One region of the Ruegeria sp. CDSA034 genome, then DNA from elsewhere that is predicted to be linked to it. Evidence: riboswitches for the same ligand, from Rfam matches in the RefSeq annotation. Region 1 holds a riboswitch; the other holds the start of a gene.
The links. A riboswitch is a leader RNA that binds a small molecule or an ion and turns the genes downstream of it on or off. The one in region 1 is predicted to bind thiamine pyrophosphate.

Region 1 (6,780 bases):
GGCCCCCCAAGGCATCAGAACTTCACACCCTGCCGCCAAAAGGCGCTCACCCACGATCAGGTCGTCCGTGGTGTACGGAAACACCTCGAACCCGTCTTCGCTCAGAATGCGCGCGGCCTCGACTAATTGGAACACGTCGGGCTGCAGGCTGTCGGTATGCCCGATCAGTTCCAGCTTGATCCATTTGGTGTCAAACACCTCTCGCGCCATATGAGCGGTGGTCACAGCCTCTTTCACCGTATGGCAACCTGCTGTGTTGGGCAGGACAAGAACGCTCAGATCGCGGACCATCTGCCAAAAGGTTTGTCCTGCGCCTGCTTCGCGTCGCAAAGATACGGTGGCCACCCCGGCCCCGCTGTCCCGAAATGCCTGTTCCAAGATTGCAGGGCTTGAATATTGCGCTGTGCCCAGCATCAACGGGTTCGACAGAGGTGTGCCATAGAACGTCTTCATCGTTCAGCCCCCCTGCATCGGGGCGACGACTTCGATCCGATCGCCATCCTTGATATTGCGAGCTTTGCGCAAGCTTGAGGGCACAAAACCCTCGTTCACAGCCGTCGCCACCCGGCCCGAAAACCCACATTCCTGCAAAAGATCGGCAAGAGTTCCGGCCTGCACCTCGCGCATCTCGCCATTAAGTACGATCTTCATCAACCATCTCCGAATGTTTGTTGTCCAACGCCAGGTCAGCCACGCCCTTTGCCAGTGCAGGGGCCAGCAGGTAGCCGTGGCGGTAGAGGCCGTTGGCGTAGATTGTCGGTCCCAGTCGTCGAATACGCGGCAGGTTGTCGGGGAAAGCGGGGCGCAGATCGACACCGATTTCCAACACTTCAGCCTCACCAAAGGCGGGGTTCAGGGCGTAGGCTGCGCTCAGCAACTCAAGCATCGAGCGTGCGGTAATTCGGCTGCTGTCCTCGGATTCGATCATTGTTGCGCCCAGCATGTAGACGCCGTCGCCGCGTGGAACGATATACAGCGGCACGCGTGGATGAAGCAGGCGTATAGGCCGGGTCAGTGTCACGTCTGGGCACCGGATCACCAGCATCTCACCCTTCACGCCGCGCAAGTCCTGCAGGTATTCGCGCGCGTGTAGACCACGGCAATCAATGGCGTTGTCCAATTCCGTCGGCGCGCGCGCATGATGGAATTCAACACCGTGATCCTGAAGCTGGTGTGACAGATCCAACAAGGCCTGACGCGGGTTCAAATGGGCCTCGGCATCAAAGTAGAGACCCTTTCCGAAACCGTGAAGATAAGGCTCTAATTGGGCAATTTCGCCGGTATCAACTTCGGAAAACCCCTCAGTTCTGCGGGCGAAACGACGTAGATCCGGCAGGTCCCGTGGGTTGGCAACAACCAGTGTGCCGCGCCTGTGGACCTGAGTTCGCTTGGCCCACCAGTCGATTGCCAATTGCCCCAGACGCAGGACAGGTTCCTCCGCGTTTTCATACTCGCACCACGGTGCCAACATTCCGCCCGCGCACCATGAGCAGCCATGCGGCCCCGGTGCACCGCCGGGATCGAACACCTGAACCTTGGCCCCGCGCGCGACAAGTTCGGACGCGACGGCCAACCCGGCCACACCTGCCCCTATGATCGACCAGACGGTCACGCGGGCCAAACCTGATGGAAGTGATGAACAGGTCCGTGACCTTGCCCGATGTTTAAAGCATCGGCCTGAGCGATGGCGCCCTGCAGATAGTCATGTGCTTGCGCTACGGCCTGGGGCAGCGAAAGGCCCTTAGCCAACCCGGCCGCTATGGATGAGGACAGGGTGCAGCCGGTTCCGTGGGTGTTGCGGGTCTGTCGGCGCGGCGCTTGAAACTGAGCAATCACGCCCGAATGTGAGATCAATATGTCATGGCAGATGTCACCCTTGCCGTGACCGCCCTTCATCAGAACCGCACCAGCGCCAAGTGCACACAGATCTTGCCCTTGTGCGATCATCTGTTCGAGGCTGTCCGCAGACTCAGAGCCCAGCAGACAAGCTGCTTCGGGCAGGTTTGGCGTTAACACGGTCGCGCGTGGCAACAATACGTCGCGCAGGGTTTGCACCGCCTCTTCTGCCAGCAACGCATCGCCGGATTTCGCAATCATGACCGGATCCAAAACTACCGGCCCGTCAAATTCGGCGATACTGTCTGCGACACATTGGATTATCTGAGGGGTCGCCAGCATTCCAATCTTGATCGCGCCAACATCCAGGTCGGTCAGAATAGCCTCGATCTGGGCTGCAATGACGTCCACAGGGATGCCATGCACCGCCGTAACTGCGCGAGTATTCTGCGCCGTCACTGCGGTAATCACACTGGCACCATAGACGCCAAGCGCCGACATGGCCTTGAGGTCTGCCTGAATTCCGGCCCCTCCGCCGCTGTCAGATCCTGCGATTGTTAAGGCAATGGGTGCCATGTCGTTGCTCCGGTTCAAAATGGGCAACGGGCATGGAAAACGTCTAAGCACTATAAGACCGTTCCCTACGCCGGTATTGCCCGGATCAGGTTCGATGGGTTAGCGCGTTCACGCCTCTCAGCCCCCAAACAGGGCACCCCAACGGTTGGGGCGACACTCTCAGGGGATGGCGGGGGAATCAAGGGCCAATTTTGATGCAGATTACGGTCAAACTGGACTTATGAAATGCAAAAGCCGGCCTCAACGGACCGGCTTCTGTTTGATGTTCAGGTGTGCAGGTTCAGCCCTTCATACCGTCCCAAAATGACTTGACGGACGAGAAAAAGCTTTTTGATTCCGGATGGTTATCTTCGCCCAGATCGTCGAACTCACGCAGCAGCTCTTTTTGACGGCTGGTCAGATTGACCGGGGTTTCGACGGCCAGTTCGATGAACATATCGCCAACGCCACCGCCGCGAAGGGCGGGCATGCCTTTGCTGCGCAAGCGCATCTGACGTCCTGACTGACTGCCAGCCGGAATTTGCACGCGACCACGGCCACCGTCGATGGTGGGCACTTCGATCGAACCGCCCAGCGCTGCCTTAGCCATGCTGACCGGAACGCGGCAATACAGGTTTACGCTGTCGCGCTCGAACAGCTTGTGGTCCGAAACTTCGACAAAAATATACAGGTCGCCCGGAGGACCACCGCGCATCCCGGCCTCACCTTCGCCCGCAAGACGGATGCGTGTGCCGGTTTCGACACCAGCCGGAATGTTGACCGACAGCGCGCGTTCTTTTTCGACGCGCCCGGCGCCGCCGCATGATTTACAGGGGTTCTTGATAATTTGACCCAGACCCGAACAAGTCGGACACGACCGTTCAACTGTGAAAAAGCCCTGTTGCGCCCGCACTTTTCCCATGCCCGAACAGGTCGGGCAGGTTGTGGGCTCAACCCCGCCTTCCGCACCCGAGCCGTCACAGGCCGAGCAGGCCACGGCAGCAGGCACGTTGATCGTCTTTTGCAGGCCAGAGAATGCTTCTTCCAAGCTTACACGCAGGTTGTAACGCAGGTCTGACCCGCGCGCGGCCCGTCGACCACCCCCGGTAGCACCGCGCTGACCACCCATAAAATCGCCGAACAGGTCATCGAACACGTCCGAGAAGGCACTGGAGAAATCGCCCTGTCCGCCAAATCCGCCGCCGGGACGGCCACCGCCGCCCATACCGTTTTCAAACGCGGCATGACCAAAACGGTCATACGCGGCCTTTTTTTCGGCATCGCGCAAGACGTCGTAAGCTTCGTTCGCTTCTTTGAACTGAGCCTCGGAATCCGGGTTGTCCTTGTTACGGTCGGGATGCAATTCCTTGGCTTTCGTGCGAAAACCTTTCTTGATCTCGTCCGCTGATGCGCCCTTGGACACGCCGAGCACATCATAGTAGTCGCGTTTTGACATCAGTATTTCCTTCTGCCGCAACGTAATCGGGCCGGCCCGGTGACCGGACCGGCCCGAATTGGCCCGGTTTCCCGTTACTTACGCTTTTCGTCGTCAAGATCTTCGAATTCGGCATCGACGATATCGTCTTCACCAGCCGGATCAGCATCCGCCGCCGCAGGCTCATCCTCGGTCTCTTCAGACTGCGCCTTGTAGATGGCTTCGCCCAGCTTCATGGCGGCTTCGGTCACGTTCTGAATGCCTGACTTGATCTTGTCGGCATTCTCGGTTTCCAGCTCGTCCTTCAGCGCGACAATCGCCAGCTCGATGGCTTCGATAGTGGTCGGGTCGACCTTGTCGGCATGCTCTTCCATCGACTTCTCGGTCGAGTGGATGAGGCTTTCTGCCTGGTTCTTCGCCTCGATCAACTCGCGGCGTTCCTTGTCCGCCTCGGCGTTCTCTTCGGCGTCCTTGACCATCTTGTCGATATCTTCGTCCGACAGACCACCCGATGCCTGGATGGTGATCTTCTGCTCTTTGCCGGTGCCTTTGTCCTTGGCCGAAACCGAGACAATGCCGTTGGCGTCGATGTCAAAAGTCACCTCGATCTGAGGCATGCCGCGCGGTGCGGGCGGGATATCTTCAAGGTTGAACTGACCGAGGATCTTGTTATCCGCAGCCATTTCGCGCTCACCCTGGAAACAGCGGATGGTCACAGCGTTCTGGTTGTCTTCGGCGGTCGAGAAGACCTGAGATTTTTTCGTCGGGATCGTGGTGTTACGGTCGATAAGACGAGTGAACACGCCACCAAGCGTCTCGATACCCAGCGAAAGCGGGGTTACGTCCAGCAGAACCACGTCTTTGACGTCACCCTGCAGAACACCGGCCTGAATGGCGGCGCCCATGGCAACAACTTCGTCCGGGTTCACACCCTTGTGCGGTTCTTTGCCAAAGAATTTGGTGACCTCTTCGATCACCTTCGGCATGCGGGTCATACCACCGACCAGAACAACCTCATCAATGTCGCCTGCCGACAGACCCGCGTCTTTCAATGCGGCCTGACAGGGTTTCATCGACTTCTTGATCAGATCGCCGACCAGCGATTCCAGCTTGGCACGGGTCAGTTTCATGACCATGTGCAGCGGCTGACCGTTGGCGCCCATCGAGATGAACGGCTGGTTGATCTCGGTCTGCGAGGTCGAGGACAGTTCGATCTTGGCTTTTTCCGCGGCTTCTTTCAGACGCTGCAGGGCCATCTTGTCGCTGGACAGATCGACACCGTGTTCCTTTTTGAACTCATCCGCCAAGTAGTTGACGATGCGCATGTCAAAGTCTTCACCACCCAGGAAGGTGTCGCCATTGGTCGATTTGACTTCGAACAGCCCGTCGTCGATTTCCAGAATGGTCACGTCGAACGTACCACCACCAAGGTCATAGACCGCGATGGTTTGGGTTTCTTCTTTGTCCAGACCATAGGCCAGCGCAGCCGCTGTCGGTTCGTTGATGATCCGCAGCACTTCTAGACCGGCGATTTTGCCTGCATCTTTGGTCGCCTGACGCTGAGCGTCATTGAAATACGCGGGAACGGTGATGACCGCCTGCGTAACTTCTTCACCCAGATAGCTTTCTGCGGTTTCCTTCATCTTGCCCAGAGTGAAGGCCGAAATCTGGCTTGGGGAGTATTTTTCACCGCGAGCTTCCACCCACGCGTCACCGTTGCCGCCATCCACGATGGCGTACGGCACCATTTTCTTGTCCTTCTGGACTTCTGCATCATCCACACGACGACCGATCAGACGCTTGACGCCAAAGATCGTGTTGTCGGGGTTGGTGACCGCCTGACGTTTTGCAGGCTGACCGACCAGACGCTCATCTTCGGTGAAGGCGACGATCGAGGGCGTGGTCCGCGCCCCTTCTGCGTTTTCAATGACCTTTGGCTGAGAGCCGTCCATGATGGCCACACACGAGTTGGTGGTGCCGAGGTCAATACCGATTACTTTTCCCATATGTTCAATCCCTTTCTCTTCAAGGCGATGTCGCGAGGTCCGGACCCGTTATGGCATCCGGTCCCGATCTGGTTTGCGCAACAGCACTACACCATCGCGCGTCCCGGCGTATATAAGGGCGAGATCAGAGGCCTGCAAGCGGTGTAAAAGGCAGGTTTTCGGGAATCTGCGGCCTTTTTGACAAGGTTTTGGCAAGGATTGGGGAATCTTCAATGGCGCGGCTGCACTTGCGCGGATTTGACATCAGAAAAGCCTATCTGGACGTTGCGGCACAAACGCAACTGATTGAGGCGTTGCGCCCGATTCTGAAATCGGCGCCGCTGTTCCGGCCGGTTACGCCCTCGGGCAAGGAAATGTCGGTGCGCATGACCTCAGCCGGAGCGTTTGGTTGGGTCACTGACAAAGGGGGCTACCGATATCAGGCGCAGCACCCTAAAGGAATGGTGTGGCCCGACATTCCTGATACGATACTGGGCATCTGGCGCAAGCTTGCCAGTACCCAACGCGATCCGGATTGCTGTCTGATCAACTATTACGGCGAAGGTGCGCGCATGGGGCTGCATCAAGACAAGGACGAGGCCGATTTCTCCTGGCCTGTCCTGTCGATATCCCTGGGCGACGATGCCCTTTTCCGCATCGGAAACGAAACCCGGGGCGGCAAGACCGAGTCGATCTGGCTGAACTCCGGCGACGTCGTGGTTATGGGCGGCCCCGCCCGCCTGACCTATCACGGGGTAGACCGCATCCGTTTCGGTTCATCCAAGCTGTTGCCCAAAGGCGGGCGGATCAACCTGACCCTACGGGTGGCGAGTTAGCGGCGCGCCCCCCAACTGGCCGACACATGCTGGCGGGTGTAAAAAATCCCCAGCAATCCAATTGTCAGCAAGGCCAACCCAACCCAAAGCGCGTATTCCCAACTGGAGTTACGTGGATAGTAGTTACGAAAGA
Region 2 (6,780 bases), on a different contig from region 1:
GACAACCGACCGTTTGGGCGCAGGCCCAGGGCGATGTTTTGTTCAGCCGTCAGATGCGGAAACAGGTTTCCGTCTTGAAACAGCATCGCCATAGGGCGCTTGCCGGGATGCAAGTTGGAAATCTGCTGACCACCCCAAAAGATCTGACCCTTTTTCAGATCCCGAAATCCAGCGATAGTCTCCAACAATGTGGACTTGCCCGCCCCGGACGGGCCGACAATGGCAATGCTGTTGCCAACCTCGATCTGGATATCGGCGTTTAGGGTGAAATTCCCGTTTTCAATCACGCAGTCGTCAAGCTTCAGCATGCCAGCGCCCTCCTCGGTCCAATAGCCAGAATGCGCCCATGGACAGCAGCAACAGCAGTAATGCCCCGCCGGCAGCAGCCTGCATCTGATAGGCACCCATCAAGCGGTAGATTTGCAAGGGCAGGGTCGCGATCTGCGGATCGGCGAACAGAGCGATCACACCCAGATCACCCATTGACAGAGCCGCCCCAAGACCAGCGGCGAACCCAATCTGCGGACGCATGCGCGGTAGCAAGATGCGCGTGAAAAACGTCCATTTTGTCATATCCAATGAAAGCGCGAGACGTCCGTGCCTGGCGGTTATGTCGCGCGCGGCGGGGACCAGAATGCGTAAAGCAAAGGGCAGGGCCATCGCAGCATTTACCAAAGCAGTGACAGGCAGAGCCAATGTCGTCGGGTTTGCCAAAGGCCGGATTAAGATGAACAGGCCCGTACCGATGACCAATGGTGATGCCGCCAAACCCAAAATGCCACTGAGTTCCACAAGCCCGTACCGGCCGCTCGCGACGGCGGTGGCCATAGGCAAAGCTAGCAATAGTAGGACTGCAGTACTTGCCGCAGCAACAAGGACCGAGATCAGCGCAGCCCGAAAAACGATTGCGGGCAAGTCAAACAACCCGGCAACTCCCGAAATTACGACCGATGCTAAAGGCAGTAGCAAAAAGACGGCCGCTGCGACGATCCAGAATACATCTATCGTCGGCGCACCCCCATCCCAGCGGCGCAAGGCGCGATCGAGACCTGTTCCAAAACCGTCCCCGCGCGAAAACTTCAGCGCCACCAAAGCGGTCGCAGCTGTCAGGGCAAGTTGCAGGGCGGATAACAGGGCGGCGCGACCCAAGTCGAAATCGTAGGTAAAAGCCTGATAGATTGCCAGTTCGATTGTTGTAGCCCGTGGCCCTCCGCCCAAGGTCAGGGCGACGGCGAAGCTGGTCAGGCAGATGGCGAAGATTACCGCCAGAACCCCGGGCAGGGTCCGTTTGAGCATGGGCATCTCGATCAGTCGAAACATGGCCATACCATTGCAGCCCAGTTGTGCGGCCATGCGAAACCGTTCTGCCGGAATTTCCTGCCAGGCTTGCAACACAAGGCGTGTGGCCAGGGGTAGGTTGAAGAAAACATGCGCCAGTACGACCCCATGCAAGCCGTAGATGCGTATGGGCGGCAGGCCGAAAATGCCAAGGAAGTCCGAGATCCATCCCGACCGGCCAAAGACTTGCAGCAGACCCAGAATGGCAACGATGACCGGCAGGATGAAGGGCGCACCCAAAAGCGCAATTAAAGCCCGTCGGCCGGGGAACCTCCGACGTGCCAAAGCCCGCGCAACCGGCACGGCCAACACCACGCTGAACAATGCGGACAGCGTGGCCTGGGTCAGCGTGAAGCGCAGCGCAGCCCAGTCAGCGGGACTGAACCCGCCGCTGGTTTCAGCACGCAGTGCAACCGCCGTAAGAGTGCCCAGGATTAGCGCGGCGACCAGAGCTGCCGCACCGATACCGGGCCATGGGCTTACTGGCTGAGCGCGTTCTGCCATTCTGCCAGGGCCTGATCCCGCACGGCGGCGGCTTCATCGGGGGAGAACAGCAGCGACTTTGCCGGCACTGTCAGGGTGTCGAACCCTGCAGGCAAACCTTCTGCCGGGGTTACGGCCGGGTACATCCAGTTGGTTGTCGGTATAATTTGCTGGAACGCATCCGAGACCATGAACTGCAAAAACTGATCCGCCAATTCGGCCTGATCCGTCGCGGCCAGCTTTGCCGCAACCTCAACTTGCAGATAGTTGCCCTCGTCAAAAGCGGACGCAGCCTTGCTGCCATCGTCCTCGGCAATCAGGTGATAGGCCGGAGATGTCGTATAGCTGAGAACCATGTCCGACTCGCCCTCAAGGAACAGGCCGTACGCTTCGGACCAGCCTTTTGTGACCGTCACGATATTGTCGGAAAGACCAGTCCAGATTTCGGGTGCATCATCACCATACGCCGCTTTAACCCACATCAGCAGACCCAGACCGGGCGTGGACGAGCGAGGGTCCTGGATGATGATTTTGGTGTCGCTGTCCGCCAGCTCCCGGAAGTTCGCAGGCGCGGTCGCATCCGCTTTGTGAACGAAGGCGAAGTAGCCCCAGTCATACGGTGTGAACGTGTCATCGGTCCATTCGATCGGCAGCGCGAAGTCGGCAGAAACGGAATTGGGCGCAAACAGGCCGGTTTCCCGGGCCGCTGCAATCAGGTTGGTATCCAGACCAAGCACGACGTCGGCGTCAGAGTTTTCACCCTCAAGCCGGACACGCGACAAAAGTGCGGCACCATCTTCGACGCCCACGAGGTTCAGCTCGCAGTCGCAGACCGCTTCAAAAGCTTCTTTGACCTGCGGGCCGGGGCCCCAGTCGGATACAAAGCTGTCATAGGTGTAAACGGTAAGCTGAGGCTTGTCGGCGGCGATGGCCGTAGTTGCACTCAGAAGTCCCGCAGCAATTAGCAGATGTTTCATGTCATCCTCCATTGCGGCGAGAGGGTAAGGATGGATGAAACCGAAACCCTTCCCTCCGCCGGTTCTAGCCGGTTCAGGTTCTACGGGTTCGCTTTATAAGCATCTCAGCGCGGCAGGCCGTGCTCCCCGAGGTGAGGCCGTCACTAGGGGGGATTGGCCAGAAAGACAACAAAATTCGGTGCCTCAGAGCGGTGCGTGTCGTATGCGGGCAAGTAAACCTGTCCGGCGTCCGACGCCCTTTGAACCTGTATTGCGTTTGGTTCAAAGGGCCATAGGGTCAGAAGTAACGCAGCCAAATATAAACGTTCGCGATCATCAGGGTCAGGATCATGATCGGGAATGCAATTTTGGCGAAGGCGATGAAGCCGATGGGCTGCTTGGCCTTTTCCGCAAAAGCAGCCACCGTAAGGTTGGCGCTTGCCCCCAACAATGTGCCGTTGCCGCCCAGACAGGCCCCAAGCGCCAGCGACCACCAAAGGGGTTCAATCGCGTCTTCGCCGCCAAATGTATCCGCGGTGGATTCGATCAGAGGGATCATCGTTGCCACAAACGGGATGTTGTCCAGAATGGCCGACAGGATGCCAGAGGCCCAGAAGATGAAGAACGCGGTCCACATCATGTCGCCTTGGGTCAGCTCCAGCACTTTCTCACCAAAGAATGCCAAGAGGCCAACATGTTCAACACCGGCAACAATGACGAACAGCCCACCGAAGAAAAAGATTGTGACCCATTCAACTTCACCAAAAATGTGGTGAACCGACTCGGATTGTTCTTCACCGCTTTGGTGGCCATAGGCCAGCAGCATCAACAGGCCTGCACCGGCTAACGCTGACGTACCCGGCTGAATGCCGTAGCTGTGTCCCAGCGTGAACCCCAGCAAAACCAGAGCCAAAACGGCCAGAGACTTGATCATCAAAACAACATCAGTAACCGCTTCGGATTCGTTGAACCCCATAATCCGATCGCTGGCCGATTTCGGAATGCGGGCAAGTTCCTTGCGGTTCATAAGGTAAATGATGCCGGTCAGGACAACCAGACATATGGCCGAGATAGGCGCCAGGTTCACCACGAAATCGTTGAAGCTCAGCCCTGCGGCCGAGCCAATGATGATGTTGGGCGGGTCACCAATCAGCGTCGCTGTTCCGCCCACATTCGAGGCCAGGATCTCGGCGACAAAGAACGGGAACACACGCGTTTCCAGGGCTTCAGTGATCAGCAGCGTAATCGGGGCGATCAGCAAAACGGTCGTTACGTTGTCCAGCAGGGCCGAGAACACCGCCGTAATCAGCGTCAGCATGATGAGGATGCCGGTTGGATTGGCTTTCACCGCTTTTGCGGCCTTGATCGCTACGTATTGGAACAATCCGCATTTGCTGGTGATCCCCACGATGACCATCATGCCGATAAGCAGTGCCAGAGTGTTGGCGTCCACACCCGCCACGGCCTGTTCCTGATTGATGATGCCAAACAGGACCATCAGGGACGCGCCTAGCATCGTCAAAATGGCGCGGTTGACCTTTTCTGTGATCAGGACCGCATAAACCAAAATCAGAATTCCGGTCGCGATCCAAAGCGGATCAATGCCCAATAGTTGTGGAACAGAGAGAGCGGCCTCTCCGTGTGACGTCGAATGCGTAGCCAAGGTTTTAGTCCGGTTTGTATAGGGTTAGCTGAGTGCGCGATCCAAAAGCGAGTTAGCGCTTACGGTGCCAACAAAACGGTTGGTTTCGGGCTCAACAAGGATCACGTGCCGTTTGTATTTGTAGATCAGGAAGATACCTTCCATCACTGGCGTGTCGGGTGCAGCAACGGGGATGTTCGAGGGCCTCGACATGTTGTCGCGAACCTTTTCGGTCTTCAGTCGCTCCATCTGTTGTTCGAAATCTTCCCGCGTCAGGTTCATGAAGCTGAGCGAGTCGATCGCGACGCGCGACGCATCATCATTCAGACCGATTGTCGCCGCTTTCGGCAGGATCAGTTTCAGCAGCGTTGGGGCAGTAAAGACACCAACATACGTTCCGTCTTCGGCCACGACAGGCAGAAACCGTGCCCGGCTGCCTCTGATGATGTTGAAAGCCGTGGCGATGCTTTCATCCGGCAGAATGGTCTTTTGTACCTCAGGCGGTACCATCACGTCATAGCAGGTTAGGCCCATGCTTTTCCTCTGACTTCACGCGGCTATCGGGTGAAACGCCATCCAACAGCCACAGGGCACGCCCTTTTTCGGCTTGTTAAAGCGTGTCAGGGCGAATCAAAATTTGTTGATGCGCACTGATTCCATTGCCGGGCGGAATTGACCAGCCCGGTAATGAAATTAAGTCGATATCCTTCTGTTATTCGCCATGTAGGCCAATAACAGAAGGTTGGTTTCAGCTTGGGTTTGCGTCAGCGGCGTTTTGTGCCTCAGCTTGCGTTTCCGAAACAACCGGTTTTGCCTTCGAAGCGTGGAAAGCCGTAATAGCTCAAGCGCGGGTCAGCTGTAATTCGGTGCGCGTTTTTGCAGTTTGGCCGCAACGCTTTCGGCGAAGTCCGGGGATTGTAGCTGCGCGGCAAAAATCTTGATTTCCGCGGCCATGTGTCCGGCCACTTCGTCACGCTGATTGCGGATCAGGGCCTTTGACTGTTTGAGCGCTACCGGGGATGAGGCTGCAATGGCTTTGGCGATCTCCTGGACTTCGTTCATCAACTCATCGTCGGCAAAGACGCGCGCGACCAACCCGTGGTTCAGGGCCTCGGATGCCGTCAGAACCCGCCCCGCCAGCAAGACGTCATTGGCGACAGCCATACCGAGGGACGCTGGCAACAACATCGAAGAACCGGCCTCGGGCACAAGACCCAGTTGGACAAATGGAGCGCTGAATGTAGCGCTGTTCGCGGAATAGACCAGATCGCAGTGCAGCAGCATGGTCAGGCCAACACCAATTGCAGAACCGTTGACCGCGGCGATCAGGGGTTTCGGACAATCCCGGATCGCATTCAGGAACCGAATAATCGGATTTTCAGCGTCACCCGCCGGAAGACCACCTGTCATAAAATCCTGCAGGTCATTCCCGGCTGTGAACATATCGCCTTCACCAGTGATGACCAGCGCCCGGGCTTGATCGGTTTGACCGTATTCTTCGATGGCTTCAGCTATCGCGGTATACATGGCAAAAGTGATCGCGTTTTTCTTGTCTGTGCGAGAAATCGTGACTGTGGTGACGCGATCCTGAGTGCTGACGATGATATGTTCGCTCATGGCGTTATTCCTTGGATGTCCGGCGGAATTTGTGCCGCGTCGGCTGTGGGTTTCCTGCATGTGGGCAAGTTCGTATGCGGGCAAATAGCCTGCGTCAACAAATCAGGGCGGTTACCTCACGTCGCCGGGCGAGTGTGCCAGACTGATCCCCACTGCTGAATTCAGTGGTGCCTTAACTTTGCAGCGCAGTTACGAATTTTTATTACATCTGGTGGAGATCTACGTCTTTTTGCGTAAGCTATCCGGTAACCCCGCCGCAAAGGGATCGGCGACATGCTCATCCTGATGAGGGTCTCCGACTTTAAATCCATCGCCGTCATTTCTACTGAACAAGCGCCCTCAGGAATAGGCGCTTTCCGCCGGGCAATCCGTTTTCGGTCAGAGTTTTTGAATTTCTTATGCTCTCCAAAAAGGCTATCCATTTATAAAACCCTGTTTCAAGCCCTGCTCAGGATAACAGGAAGGGAGGGTCGAAGATGCGTGATGTCTTAAACTTGGATTTGTATCCACTGGACCAGCCGGGCAGCACGGCCTGGCACAGCCTGATCGAACGCTGCAAAGCCGATCTTTCTGAGAATGGACTATTTAACCTGCCTGGCTTTGTTCGCGACAGTGCGCTGGAATCGGCGGTGTCTGAGCTGCAACCGGTTTTTGCCGAAGAGGCTTTTGTCCACGCGCGGCGGCACAACATCTATTTCAGGACGTCTATCGAGGGCCTCGGCAGCGACCATCCGGCCCTGACCC

Region 2: it holds a riboswitch for thiamine pyrophosphate, as region 1 does, so the genes downstream of both, thiB (thiamine ABC transporter substrate binding subunit) here and thiD (bifunctional hydroxymethylpyrimidine kinase/phosphomethylpyrimidine kinase) in region 1, are expected to answer to the same signal.

Annotation. Positions count from the first base shown of each region.
Region 1 covers NZ_JBXWQH010000012.1:55,843-62,622, forward strand. Annotated here, with positions in the region: gene AC2FLJ_RS17425 (thiazole synthase) at 1-453, opposite strand, end outside; gene thiS (sulfur carrier protein ThiS) at 457-651, opposite strand; gene AC2FLJ_RS17435 (FAD-dependent oxidoreductase) at 635-1,612, opposite strand; gene thiD (bifunctional hydroxymethylpyrimidine kinase/phosphomethylpyrimidine kinase) at 1,609-2,412, opposite strand; TPP riboswitch at 2,458-2,563, opposite strand; gene dnaJ (molecular chaperone DnaJ) at 2,693-3,847, opposite strand; gene dnaK (molecular chaperone DnaK) at 3,922-5,832, opposite strand; gene AC2FLJ_RS17455 (alpha-ketoglutarate-dependent dioxygenase AlkB family protein) at 6,045-6,647, shown strand; gene AC2FLJ_RS17460 (ABC transporter permease) at 6,644-6,780, opposite strand, start outside.
Region 2 covers NZ_JBXWQH010000007.1:5,174-11,953, forward strand. Annotated here, with positions in the region: gene AC2FLJ_RS12950 (thiamine ABC transporter ATP-binding protein) at 1-308, opposite strand, end outside; gene AC2FLJ_RS12955 (thiamine/thiamine pyrophosphate ABC transporter permease ThiP) at 295-1,842, opposite strand; gene thiB (thiamine ABC transporter substrate binding subunit) at 1,818-2,798, opposite strand; TPP riboswitch at 2,832-2,937, opposite strand; gene AC2FLJ_RS12965 (ArsB/NhaD family transporter) at 3,076-4,440, opposite strand; gene AC2FLJ_RS12970 (CBS domain-containing protein) at 4,465-4,953, opposite strand; gene AC2FLJ_RS12975 (enoyl-CoA hydratase) at 5,272-6,036, opposite strand; gene AC2FLJ_RS12980 (HalD/BesD family halogenase) at 6,513-6,780, shown strand, end outside.